2 regions of the Mycobacteroides immunogenum genome follow, and region 1 is predicted to be linked to the other one. Evidence: riboswitches for the same ligand, from Rfam matches in the RefSeq annotation. Region 1 holds a riboswitch; the other holds the start of a gene.

Region 1 (3,409 bases):
CACCAGGTCGGTCGCCGACACGATCCGTACATCTGCCGCCACCACATCACCGGGGCCAAGTATCACCACATCTCCTGGGACCAGCTCGGCAACCGGGACTTCGCACGCGACAGATGGCGCCTGCTCATCGGCCCGCCGGCACACCGTTGCCGTCGCCGTCACCAACTCACGCACACCTCGGATCGCCCGCATCGAACGGGTCCGCTGCCATAGGCGCAGCGCGACCGCCAGCACGATCATTGCCGCGATGGTCGCGGCCGCCTTGCGATCTCCGACGAGCACGAAGACCACACACAAACCAGCCAGCAGCGCCAGGAATGGACTCCGCAAGGATGCGCGAAGGCCCGCCACGAACCCTTCCTCGGAAGCAGAAGTCTGGCGGTTATCCCCGAAGTGGTGGAGGCGGTCGGCGGCCTCCCTCTCGGTAAGACCATCCGGAGATCCAGAGATCTCGTCAAAAACTGTGGGTAATGGCGCAGTGCTCAACTCTCGCAGGCGCCCGCAGCCATCACTGATCATCATGTCCTCGTTACGCATCTGGCTAGTTGGGAAGGCGGCGGTTGAGGAGCAGCCCGGTAAAAGCCGCTGCCAGTATGAGCAATCCTTCGAGTCGCACCCAGCTTGCACTGGCGTCGCCCTTGATGGTCTCGTATCCGATCTGCTGTTGCAGTGATGCGTACACCTGTTTGAGCTCACCCACCGATGAGGCCGAGTAGGTTTCGCCACCGGACAGCTCGGCGACCTTGGCCATCATGTCCGGCGCCCACGGCACCGGTTGGCGTTGCCCATTGATGTCGACGGTGCCGTCGGCGGTTCCGAAGGCAATGGTCGAGATCGGCACGCCTTGTTCTTTCGCGGTTCGGGCGGCGGTGTAGCAGCCCTTGGGGTTGTCCGGATTGGACGGCACGGTTTCCTTACCGTCAGACATCAGGACAATGCGCGCGGGTGCCTTGTTGTCGCCCCCTATCACCGCTCCCACGGTGGCTATTGCTTGAAGTGCCGTGAAGATAGCCTCACCGGTGCCGGTGCGTTCGATGAATTGCAGCTTCCCGATGGCGTCCACGGTCGCCCCATGATTGGTGGTGGGCGATACCAATATCGTCGACGTACCACCAAAAGCTATCAGTCCCAGGTTAATTCCAGAGGTGAGGTTCTGGGCGAACCCTTTGGCGGCCTCTTGGGCGGCAGCCAACCGCGTGGGCGTGACATCGGTGGATTGCATGGACGGCGAGACATCGATCACCAACATGACGACGGCCCGGTTGCGAGGAATTCGTACATCGTGGGTCGGCCCGGCCAGCGCAATGGTGAGAACGATCAACCCGGTCAGCAGTAGTGCCGCGGAGGTGTGGCGCCACAGACGTGGACGTTGTGGGGCCACCGAATCGAGCAGCTCGGTGTTGGCGAATCGCAGCACCCGTTTGTGACGTAGTCGTTGTGCCGCAACGTATAACGCGCCCAATGTGAGGACCAGTAGCAGTACCAGGAAGAACCACGGATGGGTGAAACCCGATAGCGTCATCGGCCCGAAAAACGGGATGTTCATGGCAAGGCTGCTTTCTCACACGAAATCCAGCCTCGCAAACCGGTTACGAACTACGCCGGGTCCAGGAGGCTGTTGGGAAATAAGTACTGTGATATGGACTTCCGCCGGACGTCATACCGTCCCCTCACCTCCTTCACGCCAGGACGCATCGCGCCGTCTTCATCACATCACCAGGCGTGCCCGCGAAAAGAAGGAAACCGATCTCATAACTGAGAACCGGCTTACACCTCTCTCGTCAGAGCTTCGGCACTACGCGACGTAATCCGGCTACACCGGAAGCCACTTCGGATCACCCCTTAGGCCGGGGAGATCTGTCCTAACCCTGGGCGTCTCTCGACGTCGTCGGATCAGTGGCCTATGTTCGCGCAGGAGCCTCGCCTAGCGAGGTGCTAACAGCCGAACTGTAAGCCACACACGTATCACGGTCAAGGTTGGCCAATGGTGGAGCGCACAACCCCGTCATCGTGCAACCATGAGGCATGAACAGTGCCGACAAACTGTTCTTGCGAGCGGCCGGGCTGATCGCCTTGGTCGTGCTCTCCGTTGCGGCGCTACGCAGCTATTTACCGGAGGTCGCGGCACTTCCCCCGCCCGAGAAACCTCGACCTCAACCTCATTCCATTGCCCTTCAGCTCGTGCTGTGCGGTGCGATATCCATCGTCATACTGTTGAGTCTTCGCCGCAGACGGCCCAAACTGCCGCTGCCGCAAGAAAGCCCGCCGTATCTACGGCTACGGGGCCTGACTCGCCGCGAAGCCCTCATCGCCGCCGCCACCGTGCTTGTTTTGGTGGGCACGGTGTGGACATCGCTCCATCTCATCGGCCCGGCAGGGCACGGTCCGCCGCCCGAGCCCGCCTCCCGCAGTTCCGAACCACGAGCGCCGGAAGCCGAATCGCATACCCCGGGCGCAGTTTCGCCGCGGCAGGACCCTGCCCTGCCGATGGTGGCGCTCGGGCTGGCGTTGGGAGGCATTGCCGTCGCGGTATTCGTGCTCAGACGCCGAGATCCGGACGACACCGATGCTGAGACCGACCCATCCGCAGAGCCAGGGGCCGCGGCCGGAACGTCCCGATCCCTTGCCCACCTGGTGGAACTCGGCCTCGCGGAGGTCGCCGAACCAGGCCGTGATCCGCGCGCATCGATCATTGCCTGTTATGCGGCGATGGAGCAGGGACTTACCGCGGCCCCCGAGGCCGCTCCGCTGGCCTCGGACACGCCATCGGAGGTTCTGCAGCGCGCTGTGCACATCGGCGCTCTCCAATCGGCGGCGGGCACCCGGCTCGTTTCGTTGTTCTCGGAAGCCCGCTTCAGCCCGCATGAGATGACACAGGCCGATCGCCAGGCCGCGGCGCGATGGCTGCAGGCCGTGTTGGACGATCTTCGGAGCCGACAATGAAATGGCTTGCCCCGGCGATGTTGCTGATGGTCGTCTTGACCGAAGCGGGTGTGGCGACCAGCCCATTGCGGGCATACACGCTGCCGATCACCGCCGTAGTAGTCGCTGTCGCGCTGTGTCTGCTCTGGCGATACCTGCACAGTCCACGTGAACCGAAGCCGTCCCCACCCACAAGCCTGCCCGCCGATGAGAGCCTGCACCGGTGGCATGCCCGCGCCGAGGCCAGAATCAGCTGGGCCGAACGCACTCGAGGCGATTGGGACCGCCAGCTTCGTCCGCTGATCGCAGCCGATTTCGAGACGGCCGCCGGGCACCGGCAGGCACGGAACCGCGCCGTGCTCACCGCGACCGGTCGTATGACCTTCGGTCCCGAGCTTTGGCGCTGGGTCGACCCCAACGGCGCCTCGGATGCAGACCGCGGGGAGCCCGCCCCCGGCCGCGCGGTGCTGCAATCAATTCTCGAACG
Region 2 (3,409 bases), 2.3 Mb from region 1:
ACCAGGTTGGCTTTGTCGTCACCGGTGGCGGCGACCACCACATCGCAGGTTTCGATTCCCGCTTCCTCAAGGGTGTCCAGTTCGCACGCATCGGCGTTGAGCCAGTCCGCGCCGGGCACGGCCTGGGGTTCGAAGTTGCTGCGCTCCTGCTCGATCAGCAAGATCTTGTGGCCGTAGTCGAGCAGTTCACGCGCGACGGAACGGCCGACCTTGCCCGCGCCGGCGATCGCGACTCGCATCTTCTGTTCCACCACCCCGCTATCGTGCCCTATTAATCAGAGTCGACCGACGGGAACGAAGTGAGCCTGCACCAGCTGTACCTGGACTTGCTCATCGGTGGGCTGGTGCTGCTCGCCAGCATCGTGGGCACCCGCGTGGCGACGCGGATCGGATTCCCCAGCCTCTTGTTCTTTTTGTTGGTCGGCGTGGTTCTCGGCGAGGACGGCCTGGGGCTTGAGTTCGACGATGTGGAGTTGGCCCGGAACGTATGCACGGCTGCCCTGGCGGTCATCCTCGTGGAGGGAGGTCTGACCACACGGTTCGCCGACATCCGCAAGGTGCTCGCGCCCGCCGGTGTGATGGCCACGGTCGGCGTGGTGATCAGCACCGTAGTGACCGCGGTTGGCGCCCATGTGCTGCTACGCATGGACTGGCAGCTGTCGCTGCTGCTCGGCGCCATCGTGTCTTCCACCGATGCCGCCGCCGTCTTTTCGGTATTGCGAGTGCTGCCGCTGCCGCGCCGGCTCGCGGGCCTGCTGGAGGCGGAGTCCGGATTCAACGACGCGCCCGCGGTGATCCTGGTGCTGATGTTCAGCGTCGTGCCGTTCATCTTCGAACCGAAGAGCGCCGCGATACAGATCGTGTACGAATTGCTTGCCGGTTCTGCGATAGGTCTGCTGTGCGGCTTCCTGGGTGCCATGGCACTGCGCCGGGTCGCGCTGCCGGCCTCCGGGCTCTACCCGATCGCCACCTTCGGTATCGGCCTGGTCGCCTTCGCGGCGTCGGGCAGTGTGGAGGCCAGTGGCTTCATCGCCGCGTACTTGGCAGCGGTGGTGCTCGCGAACTCCGGTCTGCCGCACCGGTCCGCCACTCGCTCTTTTGCCGAGGGGCTGGGCTGGCTGGCGCAGATCGGCCTCTTTGTACTCCTGGGATTGTTGGTCAATCCCAGTGAGCTGCTGGACGACCTCGTCCCCGCGATCGTGGTGGGGCTGGTGTTGCTGTTGGTAGCGCGTCCGCTATCGGTCGTGGGATCACTTGCCGGATTTGGTGTTCCATGGCGCGAGCAGGCTTTTCTCTCATGGGCCGGATTGCGCGGCGCCGTCCCTGTCGTGCTGGCGACGTTTCCGATCGTGGAGGGCGTGCCCGACAGCTCTCGCCTTCTCAATATCGTGTTCGTGCTGGTGGTGGTTTTTACGCTGGTGCAAGGCCCGAGTCTGCGCCCCGTCGCGCGCCTCCTGGGATTGATCACCCGGGAGGAGACGCGGGAAGTCCAGGTCGAGGCAGCTCCTTTGGATGTATTGGATGCCGAGCTGCTCACCATGAAGGTTCAGCCAGGATCCCGCCTGCGCAATGTCACGATCCTCGAACTGAGGCTGCCCGATCCGGCCGTCGTCACGCTGATCATCAGACAGGGGCACACCTTTGTTCCGCTGCCTGATACTCGCATCGACTCGGGCGATGAGCTGATGATCGTCACCACCAGCAAGACCAGAGCGTTGACCGAGTCTCGGCTACGTGCGGTGAGCAGGCGCGGCAAGCTCGCGCACTGGTTCGATGAATACGGGGACGTGGGCTGATGCTCGCCCCGCACCATCAAGCGGCCGTTAAGAATTGGGGTTGCGTTGACGCGCAGCGCCACTCGGGCATACAGTGACCGGCGTCAGCACCTCGCTAGGCGAGGCTCCTGCGCGAACATAGGCCACTGATCCGACGACGTCGAGAGACGCCCAGGGTTAGGACAGATCTCCCCGGGTTAAGGGGTGATCCGAGGTGGCTGCCCTCCAGGATTACGTCGCGCAGTGCCGAAGCTCTGACGAGAGAGGTGGTCGGCCCGTTCATGGCGGGTGCCCTTCTTTGTCTGAGCGCGTTTGACGTGCGCTGATGTGAAACCGTTTGCGGCACAGCCGCCCTGGCAGCGAGGAGGTGAGGGACGACATGCAGTCCGGCGATAGTCCGTATCCCAGTCCGGATCGAAAACCTGGCTTAGCCCAGTACATATACGTGTTCCCAGCCTTCCGCTGCGGCACCGTTTGCGCCTGACCTGACGCGAGACATCATGCGGCAGGCCCGTTTTGGCGTGCGCGGATACGTTCGCAGTGGACCGAACCCTGAGAAAGGGCGGCAACTGCAATGGCATTTTTCAACGGCGTCTCGCGCCGATACGACAGCGGCAGGCATGCCCCGACCGGCGCCGTGATGGACAGCGCACATGTCGGAGACATTGTCGGCGCTCTGGGCACCATTGGGCAGCATGAGAGCACCGAGGGGCGCAGCCGGTGGCAGCGATTCCGGATGCTGTTGGCAGTCTTGGGCCCTGGCCTCATCGTGATGGTGGGCGACAATGATGCGGGTGGGGTGGCCACCTACGCTCAGGCGGGTCAGAACTACGGCATGGCGTTGCTGTGGACGTTGGCGCTGCTTATCCCGGTGCTGTACGTCAACCAGGAGATGGTGGTTCGGTTGGGGGCGGTCGCCGGAGTCGGGCATGCCCGGCTCATCTTCAGCAGATTCGGGCGCTTCTGGGGTGCTTTCAGTGTCGGCGACCTTTTCGTGGTCAATGCGTTGACCATAGTCACCGAATTCATCGGTGTTGCAATGGCACTGAGCTACTTCGGCCTCCCGCGCTGGATCTCGGTGCCGCTATCGGCGGTGCTGTTGTTCGCCGTGGTGGCCGGTGGTTCGTTCCGGCGGTGGGAGCGATTCCTTTTCGCGCTCATCGCTATCAATATTGTGATGATTCCGATGGCGATCCTGGTGCATCCATCGCTGGGTAAGACTGCATCGGGGTTCGTGCCGTCCTTTCCGGGTGGCCTGAATGCCGAACTCTTGATGCTGATCGTGGCGATTGTCGGCACCACGGTGGCTCCGTGGCAGCTGTTCTTCCAGCAGTCCAACATCGTGGATAAGCGTCTGACACCGCGCTGGATCCGCTATGAGCGGATCGATCTCGCGGTGGGAATCGTGGTGGTGATGATCGGTGCGGTCTGCATCATGGGTGCCGCGGCATTTGGATTGGCAGGCACGGACGCGGTTGGAAATTTCACCGATGCTGGCGCCGTCGCCCGTCTGTTGCATGAGCACGTGAGTCCTACCGTCGGTGCGCTGTTCGCCGTCTTGCTGCTGGATGCCTCGCTCATCGGTGCCAATGCCGTGGGGCTGGCCACCACCTACGCGTTGGGGGACACCTTCG

Evidence for each region. A riboswitch is a leader RNA that binds a small molecule or an ion and turns the genes downstream of it on or off. The one in region 1 is predicted to bind magnesium.
Region 2: it holds a riboswitch for magnesium, as region 1 does, so the genes downstream of both, ABG82_RS26405 (NRAMP family divalent metal transporter) here and ABG82_RS10280 (VWA domain-containing protein) in region 1, are expected to answer to the same signal.

Annotation. Positions count from the first base shown of each region.
Region 1 is NZ_CP011530.1:2,056,781-2,060,189, reverse strand. Features, by position in the region: gene mgtA (magnesium-translocating P-type ATPase) at 1-519, opposite strand, end outside; gene ABG82_RS10280 (VWA domain-containing protein) at 542-1,546, opposite strand; M-box (ykoK) riboswitch at 1,767-1,939, opposite strand; gene ABG82_RS10275 (DUF4129 domain-containing protein) at 2,026-2,943, shown strand; gene ABG82_RS10270 (hypothetical protein) at 2,940-3,409, shown strand, end outside.
Region 2 is NZ_CP011530.1:5,370,036-5,373,444, reverse strand. Features, by position in the region: gene ABG82_RS26415 (potassium channel family protein) at 1-239, opposite strand, end outside; gene ABG82_RS26410 (potassium/proton antiporter) at 300-1,796, shown strand; M-box (ykoK) riboswitch at 1,880-2,048, shown strand; gene ABG82_RS26405 (NRAMP family divalent metal transporter) at 2,350-3,409, shown strand, end outside.